DNA from 2 places in the Paramagnetospirillum magnetotacticum MS-1 genome. Region 1 is predicted to be linked to the other one. Evidence: predicted binding sites of a transcription regulator. Region 1 holds the regulator's gene; the other holds the start of a gene.
What was found. The regulator LexA, encoded in region 1, represses DNA repair genes until DNA is damaged. The targets are predictions, from matches to a motif close to ATGTTCTANTTTGGTTC.

Region 1 (10,344 bases):
TTACGCCGATGCGCTGGATACGGCGGATAACAAGACCTTCCGCGCCGCCTATCGCAAGGCCTTCACCAAGGAGGCCGATGTCTATGCGGTACAGGGCTATGACGCGGCCCAGTTGATGTTCCAGGGCTTGGGAGCGGTCAAGGGCGACAGCGCGGCCAAGGCTGATCTGATCGCCGCCATGGAAAAGGCGGTGATCAAGAGCCCGCGCGGCACCTTCACCCTGTCCAAGGCCCATAACCCGGTTCAGGACATCTATCTGCGCCAGGTCAAGGGCGGCCAGGAAGTGGTGGTCGGCGTGGCGGAAAAGGCCCTGGCCGATCCCGCCATCGGCTGCAAGATGGGCTGAGGACAGAGCCAGGCGTTTTCCCTGTTTCGTCATTCCCGCGCAGGCGGGAATCCATGTGGCCTTCCACTTCACCCCTTGTGGTTGGGATCGGAAGGTGTCGGGCATGGACCCCCGCTTGCGCGGGGGTGACGAGAAAGGGCGTTCAAGAGCTGGTCGGTTTCTGGCGGTCTGGAGCCACGATGGATTTCTGGTTTTTTCTGATTCAGGTGCTGAACGGCGTCCAGTACGGGCTGCTGCTGTTCCTGGTCGCCTCGGGGCTGACCCTGATCTTCGGCATCATGGGCATCATCAATCTGGCCCACGGCGCCTTCTATATGCTGGGTGCCTATCTGGCCTATTGGCTGGCCCGGACCACGGGCAGCCTGACGGCGGCGGTCGTGCTGTCACTGCCCATTTCCGCCGCCATCGGCTATGTGATCGAGGCCCTGCTGGTCCGCACCCTTTACCGCCGCGACCATCTGGATCAGGTGTTGCTGACCTATGGCCTGATCCTCATCTTCAACGAGGCGACCCGCATGATCTGGGGCGCCGATGTGCACGGCGTGACGGTGCCCGCCGCGCTCAACTGGTCCATCCGGCTGACCGATACCTTGTCCTATCCCGTCTATCGCCTGATGCTTTCGGGCGTCTGCGCCGTGCTGGCGGTGGCCATGTATCTGGTGATCACGCGGACCCGTTTTGGCATGTGGGTGAGGGCGGGTGCGTCGAACCGCGACATGGTGGCGGCGCTGGGCATCAATGTGAAGCTGCTGTTCGGCGTGGTCTTCGCTCTGGGCGCCGCCCTGGCCGGGCTGGCAGGCGCCATCTCGACCCCCATCACCTCGGTGGCGCCGGGCATGGGCGATTCCGTCCTGATCCTGTGTTTCGTGGTGGTGGTGATCGGCGGCGTGGGCTCCATCAAGGGCGCCTTTCTCGGCGCCATGTTGATCGGTCTGGCCGACACTTTCGGCAAGGTCTTCGTTCCCGATTTCGCCAGCTTCACCGTCTATGGCGTCATGGCGGCGGTGCTGTTGTGGAAGCCGAGAGGGTTGTTCGCATGACCCGGCGGCTGTCCCTGATCCTGCTGCTGGCCCTGGCGGTCCTGGCCCTGTTTCCGGTCTGGGGGCCGCTGGCCTTTAGCGCCAAATACGCCTTCCTGCTGCAAAAGCTGACCGGCATCATGATCCTGGCCATCCTGGCCATGAGCCTCGACCTGCTGGTCGGCGTGGCCGGGCTGGTCAGTCTTGGCCATGCCGCCTTCTTCGGATTGGGCGGGTATATGCTGGCAATACTGAGCCCGCAATACGAGGCGGCCAATGTCTGGGTGGCGCTGCCCGCCACAATGGCCGTTGTCGCTGCGGCCTCGGCGGTGGTGGGCTTTCTAGCCATTCGCACCGCTGGCATCTACTTCATCATGGTGACCCTGGCCTTCGGCCAGATGGGCTATTATTTCTTCAACGATTCCAAGCTGGCGGGGGGATCGGACGGGGCTTACATCTACGTCAAGCCCAGCGTCGAGGCCTTTGGCCTCACCCTGATCAATCTGGAGAACAAGCAGGCCTTCTTCTTCACCGTGCTGGGCGCATTGGTGGCGGTCTATGCGTTACTGCGCGTGGTGCTGGCCTCGCCCTTCGGCCGTGTCCTGGCCGCCATTGGCGTCAACGAGGGCAGGGTGCGAGGCCTGGGCTTCAATCCCACCGCCTACAAACTGGTGGCCTTCACCATCGCGGGCGCCCTGGCCGGGTTGGCCGGATTCCTGGCCGCCACCCAATATGGCTTCGTCAGTCCCGCCATGCTGGGTTGGCATCAGTCGGGCCATGTGCTGGTCATGGTCATCCTGGGCGGCATGGGCACCCTGTTCGGTCCCGTCCTGGGAGCCTTCATCCTGGAACTGGCCCATTTCGGTCTGGAAGCGGTGACCGAGCACTGGCTGCTACCCATGGGCGCGCTGGTCATCGCCATTGTCCTCGCCCTGCCCAAGGGCGTGGCGGGCCTGCTTTTGCAGTGGTGTGGAACGAGTGAGGCCTTGGCCGAGCGCGGCGCCAATGAGGCGCCCGAAGCGCAGCGGAGGAGCCAAGGGAGCGAGAGCGACCGCCCGGCGCTTGAGGGACAAACAGAACCGGCCAAGAAAGGGGAGGGCGAGCCATGAGCGTCTCTCCCTTCCTTTTCGAGACCAAGGGCCTGACCAAGTCCTTCGGCGGCCTGATCGCGGTCAATGCGGTCTCCATCGGCTTCAAGGAATGCGAGGCCCACGCCATCATCGGTCCTAACGGTGCGGGCAAGAGCACCTTCGTCAACCTGCTGACCGGGCATCTCCCCGCCTCGGGCGGCCATGTGATGTACAAGGGCTCGGACATCACCCGCTTGCCCGCCCACAAAGTGGCGCGGCTGGGCATCGGGCGGTCGTACCAGAAGACCAATATCTTCCCCAGCTTCACCTGCTTCGAGAATTGCCGTCTGGCGGCGCAGTCGCTGCTGCCCCATTCCATGCGCTTCCTGCGCCCCGCCGCCGCCTATCGCGAGGTGTCCGCCCGGGCGTCCGAGGCCCTGGAGCGGGCCGGGCTGGCGTCCAGGGCGGGGCGCATGGCGGGGACCATGTCCTATGGCGAGCAGCGTCAGTTGGAGATCGCCATGGTTCTGGCCACCGCGCCCCAGGTTCTGGTCCTCGACGAGCCCCTGGCTGGCATGGGCAAGGAGGAATCCGAGGGCATGGTCCGTCTGCTGCAGGATCTGGCCCGCAGCTATACCCTGATCCTCATCGAACACGACATGGACGCGGTCTTCGCCATCGCCAAGGTGCTGTCGGTGATGGTCAACGGCACCTTGCTGGAAAGCGGGCCCTTGGACCAGATCCGCGCCAGCAAGGCAGTGCAGGACGCCTATCTCGGCGACGGGGCGGAGGCCTATTGATGGAACTCTTCCTCGAGGCTTCCGGCCTGCACACCTATTACGGCGCCAGTCATATCCTGCATGGCGTGGATTTCCGCGTCGGCGAGGGCGAAACTCTGGCGCTGATGGGCCGCAACGGCATGGGAAAGTCCACGCTGCTGAAAAGCCTGCTGGGCATCGTCACTCCCCGCCAGGGTAAGGTTTCGGTCCGGGGCAAGGATGTGACCGGCCAGGAGACCTCGGCCATCATCCGCCGTGGCATCGCCTATGTCCCCGAAGGACGCGGCATGTTCCATAACCTCACCGTGCGCGAGCATCTTGTGATGGCGGCGCGCAAGGGCGTGGACGGGCGGGACGACTGGACCTATGAGCGGGTGCTGGAGACCTTTCCCCGTCTGGCCGAGCGTCTGGACAATCTGGGCACCCATCTGTCGGGTGGCGAACAGCAGATGCTGTCCATCGGCCGCGCGCTCATGACCAATCCCCATCTGCTGATCCTGGACGAGGCCACCGAGGGCTTAGCCCCGCTCATCCGCCGCGAAATCTGGCGGGTGGTGCGCCATGTCAAGGAAACCGGCATCGCCACCATCGTGGTGGACAAGAATGTGGGGGTCCTCTTGGACCTCGCCGACCGTCATGTCATCCTCGTCAAGGGCGAGGTGGTGTTCGATGGCGGCCCACAGCAACTGAAAAGCGATTCGAGCATACTCGAACGGCATATCGGATTGTGACCGACAAAGCAGTCGCAAAATGATTGAGAGGAAGGAGAATACGTCATGACGTCCCCCAATGCCTCGTCCGAGCATGCGCTCGACATTCCGCGCGATTATAACGCCGCCACCTGGTTCATCGACCGCCACATCAAGGACGGTCGGGCCGACAAGGTGGCCTTCGTCGATGCGGATGGCAGCCACACCTATGGCCAGTTGGCCGAGAAGGTGAACCGGGCGGGCAATGCGCTCAAAGGTCTGGGCCTGCACATGGAGAACCGCATCGCCATGATCATGCTCGACACCGTGGATTTTCCCTCGGTGTTCTGGGGCGCCATCAAGGCGGGGATTGTCCCCATTCCGCTGAACACCTTGCTGACCACCGGCGATTACGGCTACATGCTGTCGGACTCCCGCGCCCGCGTCCTGGTGATCAGCGAGGAGCTGTTCGACAAGGTCGAGCCCATCCTGCCTGATCTGCCCACGCTGGAACATGTGATCATCTCGGGCAAGAACGGCCATGGCCACAGGCTGCTCTCCGACCTGATGGCGGCCGCCGAGCCCAAGCTCAAGACCGCCGAGACCACCCGCGATGATGTGGCCTTCTGGCTTTACTCCTCGGGTTCCACCGGCGCGCCCAAGGGCGCCGTTCACCTCCAGCGCGACCTGCCCGCCACCGCCGTTCATTACGGCCAGCAGGTCCTGGGCATCCGCGAGGACGACGTCACCTTCTCGGCGGCCAAGCTGTTCTTTGCCTATGGCCTGGGCAACGGCATGACCTTCTCGCTGCATGTGGGCGCCACTTCGGTGCTGCTGAAGGATCGTCCCACCCCCGAAGCGGTGATGAAGATCCTCAAAGATCATCAGCCCACCATCTTCTACGGCGTGCCCACCCTGTACGGCACCATCCTGGCCGATCCGCAGTACAAGCGCGAAACCTCGTCCACCCGCCTGCGCGCCTGCGTCTCGGCGGGCGAAGCCTTGCCCGAGGATGTGGGCCGCCGCTGGGAGGAACGCTTCGGCGCCGCCATTCTCGACGGTCTGGGTTCTACTGAAATGCTGCACATCTTCCTGTCCAATCGCCATGGCGAGGTCCGCTACGGCACGTCGGGCAAGCCGGTGCCGGGCTACGATCTCAAGATCTGCACCGATGACGGGCACGAAGTTCCTCAGGGCGAGATGGGTGAACTGGTGGTGCGCGGTCCCAGCTCGGCGGTGGCCTATTGGAACCAGCGCGAAAAGTCGCTCAAGACCTTCCGTGGCGAATGGACCCATACGGGTGACAAATACTACGTGGATGAAGACGGCTATTACCGCTATGCCGGTCGTGGCGACGACATGCTGAAGGTCGGCGGCATCTGGGTCTCGCCCTTCGAGGTGGAGGCCGCGCTTATCTCCCACGAAATGGTTCTGGAAGCCGCCGTGGTCGGCGAGGCCGACGCCGAAGGCCTGGTCAAGCCCAAGGCCTTCGTGGTCCTGGCGCCCGGCGAGACCGGCTCGGAAGTCCTGAAGGAACAGCTTCAGGCCTATGTCAAAGCCAAGCTGGCGCCCTACAAATACCCCCGCTGGATCGAATTCGTCGAGGCGCTTCCCAAGACCGCCACCGGCAAGATCCAGCGCTTCAAACTGCGGGGCAGCTTGGCGCAGATGTAGGGAGCCGCCTAACGTTTAAGGTCTTTGTGGGCTCCGCCCACACCCGCAAAGGGCCTTGGGCCCTTTGATCCCCTTCATCGGAATGGGGTCCAGGGACTAAGTCCCTGGCGGGTGCAGGGCCGGGCCCTGCAGTTAACGCCGGGGAGGCTCGGTCCTTAGCCCTATCGACATTCCCGGCGCCCCGGCTCACACTGAGCGCTCGTTAATCATGGTCGGGGGCTTTCCATGCGTAAGCTGCTTATTGGTGCCGGTGTTGTGGTGACGGTGATCATCGGGGCGGCGGTGTTCCTGCTGTCGTCGCTGGACTCCATCGTCAAGAAGGTGATCGAGGATGTGGGCTCCCAGGTGACCGGGGTGAAGGTTTCCGTCGGCGCGGTGAAAATCTCGCTGTCCGAGGGCAAGGGCTCCATCGCGGGCCTGACGGTCGCCAATCCGCCCGGTTTCTCGTCGGATCCCGCCATCCGGCTGGGCGAGATCGCCCTGGCGCTCGATACCGGTTCGCTCAACAAGAACCCCATCGTGGTCAAGGACATCACCGTGGCCTCGCCCTTCGTGGCCTATGAGATGGCCTCAGGCGGCAGCAATATCGACGCCATTCAGAAGAACGTGAAGGCCTTCACCGCCAAGCATGGCGGCAGCGATGCCAAGGCCGAACCCGCCAAGACTGCTTCCAAGGACGAAGAAAAGAAGCTGGTCATTGAGCGTCTGGCCATCACCGGCGGTCAGGTCAAGTTGGCGGCGGGCGGCATTCCCGGCGCCGAGGGCACGGCCAAGCTGGGCGATATCGTGCTGACCAATATCGGCAAGGATTCGGGCGGCGCTTCTTCCGCCCAGGTGGCCCAGAAGGTCATGGATTCCCTGGTCAATGGCGCGCTGAAATCCGCCACCAGCTTCGGTAATCTGCTGGGTGGGGTCGGCGACAAGGCCAAGGCCCTGGTTCCCGGCGACGCGGCCGGTGCGGTCAAGGGCCTGTTCGGGAAGTAGGATCGGCTGAAGAAAAGGCCCCCCGGATCGCATGGTCCGGGGGGCTTTGCTTTGAAGATGAAAGAAAAGGCCGCGGAGTGCTGCCCTGCACCCGCCGGGGACCTGTCGCGTCGTGTCTTTTTAGTCTGCCCGACTTGAGGCTGTACCACTTTGCCTCGTCGTCCCGGGCTCGACCCGGGACCCAGGAGTCGCGAGCAGTAACGCTTGATGTTGCTCCCCCTGGATCCCGGCTCAAGGCCGGGATGACGGTGAAATGGTGTTGATTCAGCTTGCTTCAGACAAGCTCTAAGTCCCTCGACCCATTCCCAATAATCCAAGGGGATCAAAGGGCCTTGGGCCCTTTGCGGGCGTGGGCGGAGCCCACAGAAACTACCCCAGCACGACCTGATTGGCGCCGCGCAGGCGGGACAGGGAATTGCCCAGACGGGACCATTCCTCGAATCTGCGCCTTGCGTCGGCCTCGGCCTGGCGGCGCGAGACGCGGCCCAGATAGGTGACGCTCATCTCGGCGCGGCCGTCCTGGGCCGGATTGCCATCGGCGGTGAAGCCGAAGCGAAGGGGGCGAAAGCTTCCCATTTCAGTAGCTCCGAAGCAGGCCGACGAGGCGGCCCTGGACCTTGACCCGGTCGGGGGGCAGGACGCGGGTCTCATAGGCCTTGTTGGCGGGTTCCAGGGCGACCGAGGTGCCCTTGCGGCGCAGGCGCTTCAGCGTCACCTCGGTGTCGTCCACCAGGGCGACCACGATGGTTCCCGTTTCGGCGCTGTCGCAGGAGCGGATGACCACGGTGTCGCCGTCATTGATGCCAGCCTCGATCATGGAATCGCCCTCGACGGTGAGCGCGTAGTGATTGCCGCTGCCCAGCATGGAGGCGGGGATGTCGATGCTGCGGGAGTGATCGCTCAGCGCCTCGATGGCGGTACCGGCAGCGATCTTGCCGTAAAGCGGCAGGCTGACCGAGTCCGACGGCACGGCCACCGGCGCGCCCACCAATTGCTGGCTGGCGAAGCCGCCCTTGATCACATTGGGGGCAAAGGCCTTTGCGGGTGGCGGCAGGGTCTGGTCATGGCGGTTTTCCGGCAGGCGGACCACTTCCAGGGCGCGGGCGCGGTGGGCGAGGCGGCGGATGAAGCCGCGTTCCTCCAACCCGGTGATCAGGCGATGGATGCCCGACTTGGACTTGAGGTCCAGTGCGTCCTTCATCTCGTCGAAGGAGGGGGAAATTCCGGTGGCGCGAAGCCGTTCGTCGATGAACATCAACAATTCATATTGCTTGCGGGTCAGCATCGCGGTTTTCCCCCTTCCGTGAGTCTGTTCCGGGAACAAAGAACAAACCATCTGCTTTTGTTCTATTCGCGTTCCTCCTGATGGTCAAGGGGAATTTGCACGGATGATTCCGTTTTGTTTCCCTAAGAGCCTGGGGAACTCAGAGAACGGCGGGCAGCGGAATGACCTGCACCATGTCGCCCATCTGGGCGGTGGGGGCATGGGGGGGGCGCACCACCAGACAGGTGGCCCGCGCCAATCCCGAGATGACGGCGCTGTCTTGCTGTTCGAAGGGCAGGGCCACCACCAGACCGTCATCGGTGCGTTCCAGGGTGCCGCGCATGAATTCCATGCGGGCGTCATTGGGCGGCAGATCGCGGCCCAGCAGGGCATTGATGGCCTGGGTGACGGTGGACCGCCCGGTCAGTGCCCGGATGGCGGGCTCGAGGAAGATGATGGCGCAGACCATGGACGAGACCGGATTGCCCGGCAGGCCGAGAACGGGAATGCCCTTCATGTCGCCGAACATCAGCGGCTTTCCCGGCCGCATGGCCACCTGATAGAAGCCGAGATTCATGCCCGCGCTCTTCAGCGCGTCCTGCACCAGATCATAGTCGCCCACCGAGGCGCCGCCCGTGGTGACCAGCATATCGGCGCCCGCCGCCGCCTTGATCATGGTGTCCAGCGAATCCCGGGTGTCCTTGGCGATGCCCAGATGGATGGCCTCGGCGCCCAGCGCGGTGACCATGGCGGCCAGACCGGGGCCGTTACTGCCGACGATCTGGGAGGGGCCGGGCTGATCACCGGGCAGGACGATCTCGTCACCGGTGGACAGGATGGCGATACGGGGCTTGCGGCGCACCAGCAGGTTGGGAATGTTCATGGCCGCCGCCAGACCGACGGTGCGCCCGCCCATGACCGTTCCCGCCGGAATCAGCATGTCGCCAGCCGCGAAGTCGAGACCGGCGGGGCGCACATGGCGGCCCGCAGGAGCGGAGGTCAGGATCTCGATGCGCTCGGCGTCCCGGCGGGTGTTCTCCTGCATGATGACGGCGTCGGCGCCTTTAGGCACCGGGGCGCCTGTGAAGATGCGGATGCATTGTCCAGGCCCCACCGTTCCGGTGAAGGCGGCTCCGGCGGCGGATTGGCCGATCATCTGGAGGGTATGAGGAACCTGGGCCAGATCCTCGGCCCGGACCGCATAACCGTCCATGGCCGAGACCGCCACCGGCGGATGAGAAACGCGCGCCGTCAGGTCCTCGGCCAGGATGCGGCCCGTGGCCTGGGACAGGGAAATCACCTCGGTGCCCACCGGCTTGATGCCGGTCAGCAGGGTTTCGCGCGCCACCTCGACGGAGATCATTCCTTGGCCTCGTAGATGCCTGATTTGCCGCCCGATTTGTGAATCAGGCGGATATTCTCGATGCGCATGGATTTATCCACCGCCTTGCACATGTCGTAGACGGTGAGCGCCGCCACCGAGACGGCGGTCAGCGCCTCCATCTCAACCCCGGTGCGTCCTACCAGCTTGCAGGTGGCTTCGATATGGACGGCCGAGGCGTCGGTATCAAGGCTGAGCTCGACGCCGACCGAGGACAGTGCCAGCGGGTGGCAGAGCGGAATCAGGTCGGGGGTGCGCTTGGCGCCCATGATCCCGGCCAGTTGGGCGACGCTCAGTACATCGCCCTTCTTCATGCCGCGCGCCGCGATCAGGGCCAGGGTTTCAGGCGCCATGACCACCGAGCCACGCGCCACCGCCACACGGGCGGTTTCCGCCTTGGCCGAGACATCGACCATGACGGCATTGCCGTCCGGGTCGAAATGGGTGAGGCCATCCTTGGTCGTGGGGGCGCCCATCAGGTGGCCGGACCCGCGCCAGCCAGCAAGATCTTGACCGCCTGTTCCACATCGGGGCGACGCATCAGGGCCTCGCCGATCAGGAAACGCCGGACACCCACGGCGGCCATGCGGCGCAGATCGCCAGGACCTTCCAGGCCGCTTTCCGAGACGACGATCTTGCCCTCGGGGATCAGAGGGACCAGACGCTCGGTGGTGGCCAGATCGGTCTTCATGATCTTGAGGTCGCGGTTATTGATGCCGATCAGCGGGGATTTGAGCTTCAAGGCCCGCTCCAGCTCGGCCTCGTTATGGACCTCGATCAGCACATCCATGCCGTAGCCGAGCGCGATGTCTTCCATCTGGCTGAGCTCGGCATCGGTCAGCGAGGCGACGATCAGCAAGACGCAATCGGCGCCCAGCGCGCGGGCTTCGACGATCTGGTAGGGATCGACCATGAAGTCCTTGCGCAACACCGGGATGTCGCAGGCCGAGCGCGCGGCGCCCAGATCGGCGTCGGTGCCTTGAAAGAACTTCTGATCGGTCAGCACCGACAGGCAGGCGGCCCCGCCGCGCTGATAGGCGCGCGCCAGGAATTCCGGCTTGAAGTCGGCGCGGATCACACCGGCCGAGGGCGAGGCCTTCTTGATCTCGGTGATCAGGCCCCAGCCGATTTCGGCGAC
Region 2 (10,344 bases), on a different contig from region 1:
TCGCTGACCGAGTTCTGGAGACTGGTCATGGACCGCGTCGTCGCCGGCGGCGGTTGACGTGCTGACCGACCTTCTCCAGCTCGATATCTTCCGCTTCTTTCTGGTGTTCACCCGCATCGGCGCGGCTTTGATGCTGTTTCCCGGCCTGGGCGGATCACTGGTGTCGACCCGCATCCGCCTGCTGCTGGCCCTGGCGGTAGCCTTCGTGATCATGCCGGTGGTGGCCCCGGTCTTCCCGGCCGTGCCCAAGAGCGTGGGCGGCATGCTGCTGTCGGTGTTCGGCGAGGCGGTGGTCGGCGCCTATATCGGCACGGTGGTCATGTTCATCATGTCGACCCTGAACATGGCGGGCTCCATGATCGGCTATCAGACGGGTCTGACCAACGCCTTCTCTTTCGACCCCATCTCCCAGCAGCAGAGCCAGTTGCTGACCGGATTCTTGTCCAATATCGGTCTGGTGGCGGTGTTCGCCACCGATCTGCATCATCTGATGTTCCAGGCGGCCTATGAATCCTATGCCCTGTTCCCTCCGGGCCAGCCCCTGCAATTTGGCGATTACGCCGAGACTCTGGGCCATCTGGCCACCGACACCTTCAAGGTGGGAACCCAGTTCGCCGCGCCGCTGGTGGTGTTCGGTCTGGTGTTCTACACTGGCCTCGGCCTTCTGTCGCGGCTGGTGCCTCAGTTGCAGGTGTTCTTCGTCGCCATGCCGGTGCAGGTGATGGTGGGAATGTGGCTGTTCATGGTGACCATACCCCTGGTGATCTCATTGTTCCTGCGCTTCTTCGAATCAGGCCTGATGCCCTACGTCCAGCCGAGGTGAGAGCATGGCCGAAGACTCAGACGACAAAACAGAAGAACCAACAGACCGAAAACTGAGCCAGGCCCGCGAGCAGGGCAACATTCCCACCTCCCAGGAAGTGAAGATGTGGGCCAGCCTGGTGGGCGCCCTGGTCATCATCACCCTGTTTGCTCCCTATATGGCCCGCGACATGGGCCGCCTGCTGCTCCCCTTCATCGAGCATCCCCACGCCTTCCCCATGGAACAATCGGATGTGGGGAATCTGCTGAGCATGATCACCATGGATATGCTCAAGATTCTGGTCTTGCCCATGATGATGCTGGTGGTTCTGGCCCTGGTCTCGGCCATGGGGCAAAGCGGCCTGATGTTCCTGCCCGACAAGCTGACCATGGATTTTTCCAAGCTGAGCCCCATGAAGGGCATCACGCGTATCTTCTCGGGCCGCAATCTGGTCGAATTCGCCAAGTCGCTGTTCAAGGTCAGCGCCATCGGCTTCGTCATCTTCCTGGTGCTGAAATCGCATATGAGCGAATACGCCGGACTAGCGGCGCTGGACCTGATGGCCGTGCTGGACTATATGCGCCATCAGGTGATCGCCATGATCATGATCGTGGTGCTGATGGTCTTCGTGCTGGCCGCCGCCGACTGGTTCTACCAGCGTTGGGCCTTCAATCAGCAGATGAAGATGACCAAGCAGGAGATCAAGGACGAGCACAAGCAGACCGAAGGCGACCCCATGATCAAGGGCCGCCTGCGCGCATTGCGCATGCAGCGCGCCCGCCAGCGCATGATGGCCGCCGTGCCCAAGGCCAGCGTAGTGGTGACCAACCCGACTCACTACGCGGTGGCGCTGCAATACGACCAGGATTCCATGGGCGCGCCCGTCCTGGTGGCCAAGGGCGTGGATCTGATCGCCAAACGCATCCGCGATCTGGCCACCGAGAATGAAGTGCCCATCGTCGAGAATCCGCCGCTCGCCCGCGCGCTTTACGCCACGGTGGAACTGGACGAGGAAATCCCGCCCGAACACTACAAGACCGTGGCGGAAATCATCGGTTACGTCATGAAGCTGAAGGGTGAACTTGCGCACTGACGCCATTGCCTCTCCGCTGGTTCTCTGCCTGGCCGCCTCGGTGGCCGGAACCGCCGTGCTGGGCGTGGCCGAGGCTGGCTGGCCAGCCATCGCGGCGGCCGCCCTGGTGGCGGCGTTGTCTGGGGGGAAACTGCTGCTCGGCGCGCGCCGCCCGGCCGGAGATGCCGCAATCCTGGCCGGAGCGCTGGATTCGGAAAGCCGCGCGGTTCTGGTGGTCGCCAGCATTGGTGCCGAGCTTTACCGCAATCAGGCGGCGCGCCGCCTGCTGGGACCGGCCTCCGATCCCCTGGCCCCGCTCAAATCCCTGGCCGCCGATGACGACCGCGCCCTGGCCGAGATGGAGCGTCTCGACGCCGCGGCGTCCGTGGGCGCGCCCCGGCGCACCGAGGTCAGTCTGGTCTCGGCGGGGGGCGGACGCGAATGGTTCACCCTGGAGGTCCGCCCGGCGGGCACGCCCCAGGCCGTGGCCTGGATCGCCGAGGATGTCAGCGCCCGCCGCGCCATCGAAGAGACCTTGCGGCGCGAAAACGAGCTTCTGTCCGACTTCGTCGACCTGCTGCCGGTGGGCTGCTACTCGGCCGATGCCGATGGCACGGTGCGTTATGTCAACCAGCGTCTGGCCGAATGGCTGGGCAAGAGCGGCGACGAGATCGTCGGCCACAATCTGGCTGATGTCTTCGGAATCGTCCCCAACCCGGAAGAGGAACGGGCCGAGTTGCGCCTGCGCGGCCGCTCGGGCGAGGTGTTCCAGGCCCTGGTCGCCCATTCGGTCTTCGACGAGGGCGGCGAGATGTTCACCCGCTCCGTCGTCGTGCGCGATCTGGTGCCGGAACAGCAATGGGAAAAGGCGCTGCGCGCCGCCGAGCGCCGCTTCCGCTGGCTGTTCGACGACGCGCCCGTGGGCATCGCCCTGGTGGATCTGGACGGCGGCGTGGGGGCGTGCAATCTGGCGCTTCAGGCCATGCTGGGCATCGACCGCGACGACATGATCGGGCGCCCCGTCATTGACGTGGTGGCCGAGGAGAACCGCGCGGCGGCTTCCGAGCAATTGGGCAAGGTGATCGCGGGCTCTACCCCCGGCACTCATCTGGAAGTGCGCCTGAAAGGGCGGCGCAACCTCATCGCCCAGCTTTTCGTCAGCCCCAGCCACGAAGACGGCGAGATTTCCGGTCTGGTCATCCACTTCATCGACGCCACCGAGCAACGCAACCTGGAAATGCAGTTCGCCCAGAGCCAGAAGATGCAGGCCATGGGGCAGTTGGCCGGCGGCGTGGCCCATGATTTCAATAATCTGCTGACCGCCATGATCGGCTTTTGCGACCTGCTGCTGCAGCGCCACGGCGCGGGCGATCCCAGCTTCGCCGATATCATGCAGGTCAAGCAGAACGCCAACCGCGCCGCCTCCCTGGTGCGCCAATTGCTGGCCTTTTCGCGCCGGCAGGCGCTGCAGCCCCGCCTGCTCAACGTCACCGACGCCCTGGCGGAGCTCTCCAACCTGCTGCGCCGCCTGCTGGGCGAGACCATCGAACTGCGCATGGTCCATGGCCGCGCCCTAGGCCTGGTGCGCGTGGATCCCGGCCAGTTCGATCAGGTCATCATCAACCTCGCCGTCAATGCCAGGGACGCCATGCCGGGCGGCGGCGCGCTGACCATCCGCACCAACACCGTCCATGTGGACCAGCCCGTCCAGCGCGGCCCCGAACTGATGCCCGCCGGAGACTATGTGCAGATCGAGGTGGCCGATACCGGCACCGGCATCGGCAAGGAAAACCTGGCCCGCATCTTCGAGCCCTTCTTCTCCACCAAGGAAGTGGGCGCCGGAACTGGCCTGGGCCTGTCCACCGTCTATGGCATCGTGCGCCAGACCGATGGCTTCATCTTCGTGGAGTCAGAGCCCGGCCAGGGCACCATCTTCTCCATCTATCTGCCCCGCATCGACGCCGACCCGGCCGCCGAGACCAAACGCGCACCGGTGCAATCGGAAGCCGTCGGAACCGACCTTACCGGCTCGGGAACCATTTTACTGGTGGAAGACGAGGACGCCGTCCGCCTGTTCGGTGCCCGCGCCCTCAGGAACAAAGGCTATACCGTCATCGAAGCCCGATCCGGCGAACAGGCCATGGAGGTCCTGAACGGCGGCGAGCCCATCGAAGTCCTCATCTCCGACGTGGTCATGCCCGGCATGGACGGCGTGACGCTGGCCCGCTTTGTCCGTATGGAACGCCCCGCCATCAAGGTGATCCTCATCTCCGGCTATTCCGAAGACGTCGCCCGCGACGGCATCGACCCCGATGCCGGAATCCACTTCCTGCCTAAACCCTTCTCGCTGAAGCAATTGGCGGGGGCGGTGAAACAGGTGATGGACGAGGGGTGACGTCAGGGTGGAACAGCAGAGGCGCCCGCGCACCCCAGCCAGGGGCAAGGGCCCCTGGACCCCGCCCCTCACCCTCTTACCCTCGGGCGACGACGCCAGAACCGAATTAGAACAAACGCGAACAATTCCCCTTGCGTTCTCCTCTCGTTCGTGTACGGTATTCCTCATTGCGGAACCGCCCGGTTCGGGATAGATGAAGGGGAACGGCCATGTCTCAGGCTGCATTGCGTCTCGTGGACAAGGATACCATGGATAGACAGAAGGCTTTGGAAGCTGCCGTCAGCCAGATCGAGCGGGCATTCGGCAAGGGCTCCATCATGAAGCTGGGCGGCAAGGATCAGGTGGTCGAGACCGAAGTGGTCTCCACCGGATCCCTGGGCCTTGATGTGGCGCTCGGCATCGGCGGCGTTCCGCGCGGCCGTATCATCGAGGTCTATGGCCCGGAAAGCTCGGGCAAGACCACCCTGGCGCTGCACATCATCGCCGAGGCGCAGAAGAAGGGCGGCACCTGCGCCTTCGTCGATGCCGAACACGCGCTTGACCCCTCCTATGCCCGTAAGCTGGGCGTCGCCCTGGACGAGCTGCTGATCAGCCAGCCCGACGCTGGCGAGCAGGCCCTGGAAATCGCCGACACCCTGGTACGCTCCGGCGCCGTGGACGTTCTGGTGGTGGATTCGGTGGCCGCATTGGTGCCCCGCGCCGAGCTGGAAGGCGAGATGGGCGACAACCATATGGGCCTGCACGCCCGCCTGATGAGCCAGGCGCTGCGCAAGCTGACCGGTTCGGTATCCAAGTCCAAAACCATCGTCATCTTCATCAACCAGATCCGCATGAAGATCGGCGTGATGTTCGGCAATCCCGAGACCACCACCGGCGGCAACGCGCTCAAGTTCTACGCCTCGGTGCGCATGGAGATCCGCCGGGTCGGCGCCATCAAGGACAGGGACGAGGTCGTGGGCAACCAGACCCGCGTCAAGGTGGTGAAGAACAAGCTGGCTCCGCCGTTCAAGGTGGTGGACTTCGACATCATGTATGGCGAAGGCATCTCCAAGATGGGCGAGCTCATCGATCTGGGCGTCAAGGCCAATGTGGTGGAGAAATCGGGGGCCTGGTTCTCCTACAACTCCACCCGCATCGGCCAGGGCCGCGAGAACGCCAAGCAGTTCCTGCGCGACAATCCGGCCATGGCCGCCGAGATCGAAGGCGCCATCCGCCAGAATGCCGGCCTCATCTCCGAGGCCCTGGCCGCCGGTCCCGGCGACCTGGACGGCACGCCGGTCGAGGAATAACCCTCGCGGGTGCGAAAACCACAGGGCCACCCGCGGCAATGCGGGTGGCCCGAGTGCTGAGAGCACTTTTGTCAGGCAATTAGACCATCGCGCGTCAAACATGACGCACGATGGTCTGTTTGATGTTTGTCCCTCTGCCTTACGCCAAATCTCGATAAGCAGGACTCATCGGGATTTGGATAGGCCCAAGGGGCCGCGCGCCTTATGGCGCGGAAGGTAAAGGCGCGCAGCGCCTGTCCGCCGAATGAGGGCGATCCCGGTGATCGGTTCCGATCACCGGGATTTGATATTAGCCCGGCCTTCCGGCCGCTTGGCCGCCGCCTTCAATGGCGGCTAATCGCGGTGTGCGCCAGATTTGACGTTCATCGCTCTAGATCCGTCGGTCCAGCGCCCAACCTCCTACAACTTTGCGATATGTTCGCCCAACGGGTCCAAACTGGTTGCTGTGGCCAGTTTGCCATGGGCTTCCATGGCTGCGGTACGATAGGCCCGATACGCATTGAGATTATCATCGGTGAAACAAGCCACATATTCGGCAACCTCTTGAGGCACGGTGCCATAGGCAACGGCCATGCCCGAGGGTGTGCGGGTCAGGACCTGGGTGGTCAACCCGCTCGACCTGCGAATATGATTGATGGCATCCACGAGGCCGCAATTAATCACATCGTGGAAAATATAAACGGCATCCTCTGCGGCCACCGTCCTGCACGCGCTAAAATCAACGATTACAGCCTCATTACTGTGGATGGCATCGATAAGGAAAAGATCCACCTTCCCACCCAGATGTCTGACGGCCATGAGTTCAACATCCCCTGGGGAGAATCCTGCTTCAGCTTTGATATTAAGCCCACACGCCCGGGCAATCCGGTTGGTAAGGGCGTTACCGTCCTGATTAGGATCAATGGAGACGATACGCGCGTGCGGAAAAATCATGCCCAAAGCAATCGTGCTCCACCCAAGAGCATTACCAATCACCAGAATATTCTTGGGCGACAACATGGCACCCAAGGGCTCCATGAACATCAGCTCCTGCAAGGCAAGCCCCATAACGCCCACGATCGTCTTGTCAGGATTGATAAAGCAAGTGAAGTGAGCATCCGGAAAACCGCCGAAATGCGCTGGTGAATAACCGGTCAGCGGCATCAGTCCCTGGTCCTTATATGCCTTCATCAACCGGGGCAGAATGGACATATCAACCTCACTCACTCGAACATCGCGAAAGCCAAAAAGGCGGGATCCGTCATGGCCTGTCAATCTGGAAAAGAACCTGGCCCAGAAGACGGTATTCGTCTTTTCTGGCACTGGATCTACGCCAGGCCAAACCCAAGAGACGAGAACCGCCCATGGCCAGGGGGCGGGTCACCAGATCTGTTCCGGCCAGAATCCCGGCCTCGACCGCAAGACGTGGCAACAAGGTGACCCCCATGCCCGAGGCCACCATCTGCACCAGGGTGCCAAGACTGGTACCCATCACGCCCTCTCCCCTCCTGGGGGCAGGCAGGGAACAGGCAGCCAGAGCATGCTCGCGCAAGCAATGCCCCTCTTCCAGCAGCAACAGATCCACCTGGGCCAGATCGGCGCCGCTTACCATCTCACGCTCGGCCAGGGGATGGGTGGGTGGACAGGCCAGAACGAAAGGATCCGTCGCCAGGGCCGCCATCTCCATCTCGGGCGCATCATAGGGAAGCGCCAGAACGGCGGCGTCGAGTTCGCCAGCGACCAGCCGATCCAAGAGCCGCGCGGTAAGATCCTCGCGCAGTTCCAGCCTGAGATCGGGATACTGGGCGCGCAGACCGGACAGGGCGCGGGGCAGCAGGAAGGGAGCGATGGTGGGAATGACCCCCAACCGCAAACGCCCACAGAGTGGTTTGCCATGTGCCCGTGCCAGATCGGCCAAATCCTCTGCACCGCGCAGAAGGTCACGGGCACGGGCCACCACCTCTTCGCCCAAGGGCGTCATCAGCACCTTGCGCTTGGTCCGCTCCACCAAAGTGGCGCCCAACAGGCTTTCCAGTTCCTGCAAACCAGCCGACAAAGTGCTTTGGGTCGCAAAGCAGGCCTCGGCGGCCCGACCGAAATGGCGATGCTCGGCCAGAGCCACCAGATAGCGCAATTGCCGCAAGGTGGGCAGATGGGCCGCCATCAGGAAGGACCTCTTTGATGCAACACGGGCATCAATTCAAAATAGGGACGGATGATGGGCGAGCGTGAGGATTCGAAGGCCTCGAACGGACCATCGAAGGACACGCGGCCCTGATGCAGCATCACCACTCTGGGCCGCAACCGGCAGAGCAGATCCTTGTCATGGGTGACCACGATGGTGGTGCGCGCCCGCCCATCGCGGTCATCCACATGAGTGGATTGCAGCAGGTCCTGAATCTGCGAGGCGGTTACGGGGTCGAGACCGGTGGTCGGCTCGTCGAAGAACAGGCAACGCGGCTCCATGGCCAGGGCGCGGGCGATGGCGATGCGCTTGGCCATGCCACCCGAAAGGGCTTCCACCCGCTCGGCCAGAAAATCCGGCGAGGAGGGCAGGCCCACCGCCGCCAGCACCCGGCCAGCCGTGGCCGCGATCGCGTCTTCGCTTTGATGGCCGATTTCTTCCAGCCACAAGCCGATATTGTCGAGAACCGTGCCGGAGAACAGGGCGTTGCGCTGAAACACCACGCCCCAATGCACATGGATATCGGCCATGCGGTCAGCGTCCAGGGCGGCAAGGTCGAGCAAGGTTCCGTCGCCACGGTCAGGATCGGCGACCAGGACCCGACCGGAATCGGGCTGCATCAGGCCAAGAATATGATTGAGCAACACGCTCTTGCCGCACCCCGATCCCCCCACCACGGCGATGAAAGCCCCGGCGGTGATTTCGAGATCCACGCCACACAGCACCTCGTGCCCGTCGAAGGCCTTGGTCAGGCCCTCGATCCGAATCTCCAGGGGGGATGCGCAGGCGTCACTCATGAAAAACAGGATAGACCGCCGGGCCTGAAACGGCAAACGGCCACCCCTTCGCAGGAGTGGCCGTCGCAAAACCAGGACCTGAAGGGAATTACTTCTTCAGGTAATCGCGGATGAGAACCTCGGCGATCTGCACGGCGTTCAAGGCCGCGCCCTTACGCAGGTTGTCGGCCACGCACCAGAAGTTCAGGCCGTTCTTGACCGTCGGGTCCTTGCGGATGCGGCTGATATAGACCGGGTCTTCGCCGGTGGTGTCGAGCGGCGTGATATAGCCGCCCGGCTCGCGGGTATCCATCACCACCACGCCCTCGGCCTCGCGCAGGGCCTTGGTGGCCTCGGCCACGCTGACGGGGCGCTCGAATTCCACATTGATGGATTCCGAATGGCTGACGAAGACCGGCACGCGCACGCAAGTCGCGGTCACCGAGATATCGGGATCGAGGATCTTGGCGGTCTCCACCACCATCTTCCACTCTTCCTTGGTCGAGCCGTCATCCATGAAGACGTCGATCTGAGGAATCAGGTTGAAGGCGATCTGCTTGGGAAACTTCTGCGGCTTGATGGCGTCATGGACCAGAATGCCCTTTGTCTGGTCGTAAAGTTCGTCCATGCCTTCCTTACCGGCGCCCGACACCGACTGGTAGGTGGAGACGACCACGCGCTTGATCTTGCCCAGCTTGTGCAGCGGCTTCAACGCAACCACCATCTGAATGGTGGAGCAATTGGGATTGGCGATGATGCCGCGCTTCTTGTACTGGGCGATGGCTTCCGGGTTGACCTCGGGCACCACCAGGGGCACGTCGGGCTCCATGCGGAAGTGCGAGGTATTGTCAATCACCACACAGCCAGCGGCGGCGGCGCGCGGGCTGTGCAGGGCGGAGACCTTGGCGCCCGGCGACGACAAGGCGATATCGCAGCCCTTGAAGTCGAACGTGGCCAGATCCTTGCACTTCAGTACCTTGTCCCCGAAGGAGACCTCACGGCCCACCGAGCGCTCGCTGGCCAGGGCGACGACCTCATCGGCAGGGAACTTGCGATCCGCCAGAATTTGCAGCATCGCCCGGCCCACATTGCCCGTAGCGCCGATCACAGCAACCTTGTAACCCATCTTCTCTTCTCCGTGTCTCCAGGAGCCCCTGCAATCCCTGGCGCTTTTTCGCATGCGAAAAGGCCCGCGGGAAACTTGCCGCGGGCCTTTTTCGTACGATCGTGACGAACCGGCCCGCTCAAGCGGTCTTGGTGGTGCCGGTTTTAGTAGTGACGAAGGCCGCCGCCGGGGCGAAACCCCGGGCGTGGGAACCGTTTGCCTTGGACAAGCAGACGAACATCACGTCCTCCATCGGAAGGCGTAGCATTAACGGAAGCCGTTGCGCCGCGCAAGGGGAAAGGGGTGGGGAGCCTCAGCTCCCCTTGATGCCCGAGCATACCCGCGAGATGAAGGCGTCGATATCGTCGTTCATGCTGACCGTACGGCTGGCCAAATCACCGGCAGCGATCAGCACCTGACCGGCGGCGTCGGTGGCGGTGCCCGCCGTCGACGCCACTTCGCCGATAGTGTCGGCCACGGTCTGCACGTCGGCGGCGACGGTGCGGATGGACCGACTCATTTCGGCCACCGCCGCGCTTTGCTGCTCGGTCGTGGCGGCAATGCCGGTGGCGTTGTCGTTGATCTCGCGGATCTTGCCCGCAATATTGCGCACCGCATCCACGGCCTGGCCGGTTGCCTGACGCATGCCGTTGATCTGGCTGGAAATTTCGTCGGTGGCCCGCGCCGTCTGGTTGGCCAGATGCTTGACCTCGTTGGCCACCACGGCGAAGCCCTTGCCCG

Region 2: a site for LexA is predicted at 4,368-4,384, ahead of recA (recombinase RecA). Genes of this name have one in related genera too.

The regions. Positions count from the first base shown of each region.
Region 1 is NZ_JXSL01000024.1:51,284-61,627, reverse strand. It holds gene CCC_RS07015 (ABC transporter substrate-binding protein) at 1-346, shown strand, start outside; gene CCC_RS07010 (branched-chain amino acid ABC transporter permease) at 526-1,386, shown strand; gene CCC_RS07005 (branched-chain amino acid ABC transporter permease) at 1,383-2,474, shown strand; gene CCC_RS07000 (ABC transporter ATP-binding protein) at 2,471-3,235, shown strand; gene CCC_RS06995 (ABC transporter ATP-binding protein) at 3,235-3,945, shown strand; gene CCC_RS06990 (benzoate-CoA ligase family protein) at 3,991-5,577, shown strand; gene CCC_RS06985 (AsmA family protein) at 5,803-6,561, shown strand; gene CCC_RS06980 (hypothetical protein) at 6,931-7,137, opposite strand; gene lexA (transcriptional repressor LexA) at 7,139-7,846, opposite strand; gene CCC_RS06970 (molybdopterin molybdotransferase MoeA) at 7,986-9,188, opposite strand; gene moaC (cyclic pyranopterin monophosphate synthase MoaC) at 9,185-9,682, opposite strand; gene trpC (indole-3-glycerol phosphate synthase TrpC) at 9,682-10,344, opposite strand, start outside.
Region 2 is NZ_JXSL01000030.1:327,676-338,019, forward strand. It holds gene fliQ (flagellar biosynthesis protein FliQ) at 1-57, shown strand, start outside; gene fliR (flagellar biosynthetic protein FliR) at 59-823, shown strand; gene flhB (flagellar biosynthesis protein FlhB) at 828-1,895, shown strand; gene CCC_RS14095 (PAS domain-containing protein) at 1,885-4,269, shown strand; gene recA (recombinase RecA) at 4,479-5,558, shown strand; gene CCC_RS14105 (class I SAM-dependent methyltransferase) at 5,958-6,749, opposite strand; gene CCC_RS14110 (hydrogen peroxide-inducible genes activator) at 6,799-7,701, opposite strand; gene CCC_RS14115 (ABC transporter ATP-binding protein) at 7,701-8,519, opposite strand; gene CCC_RS14120 (aspartate-semialdehyde dehydrogenase) at 8,608-9,624, opposite strand; gene CCC_RS14125 (methyl-accepting chemotaxis protein) at 9,917-10,344, opposite strand, start outside.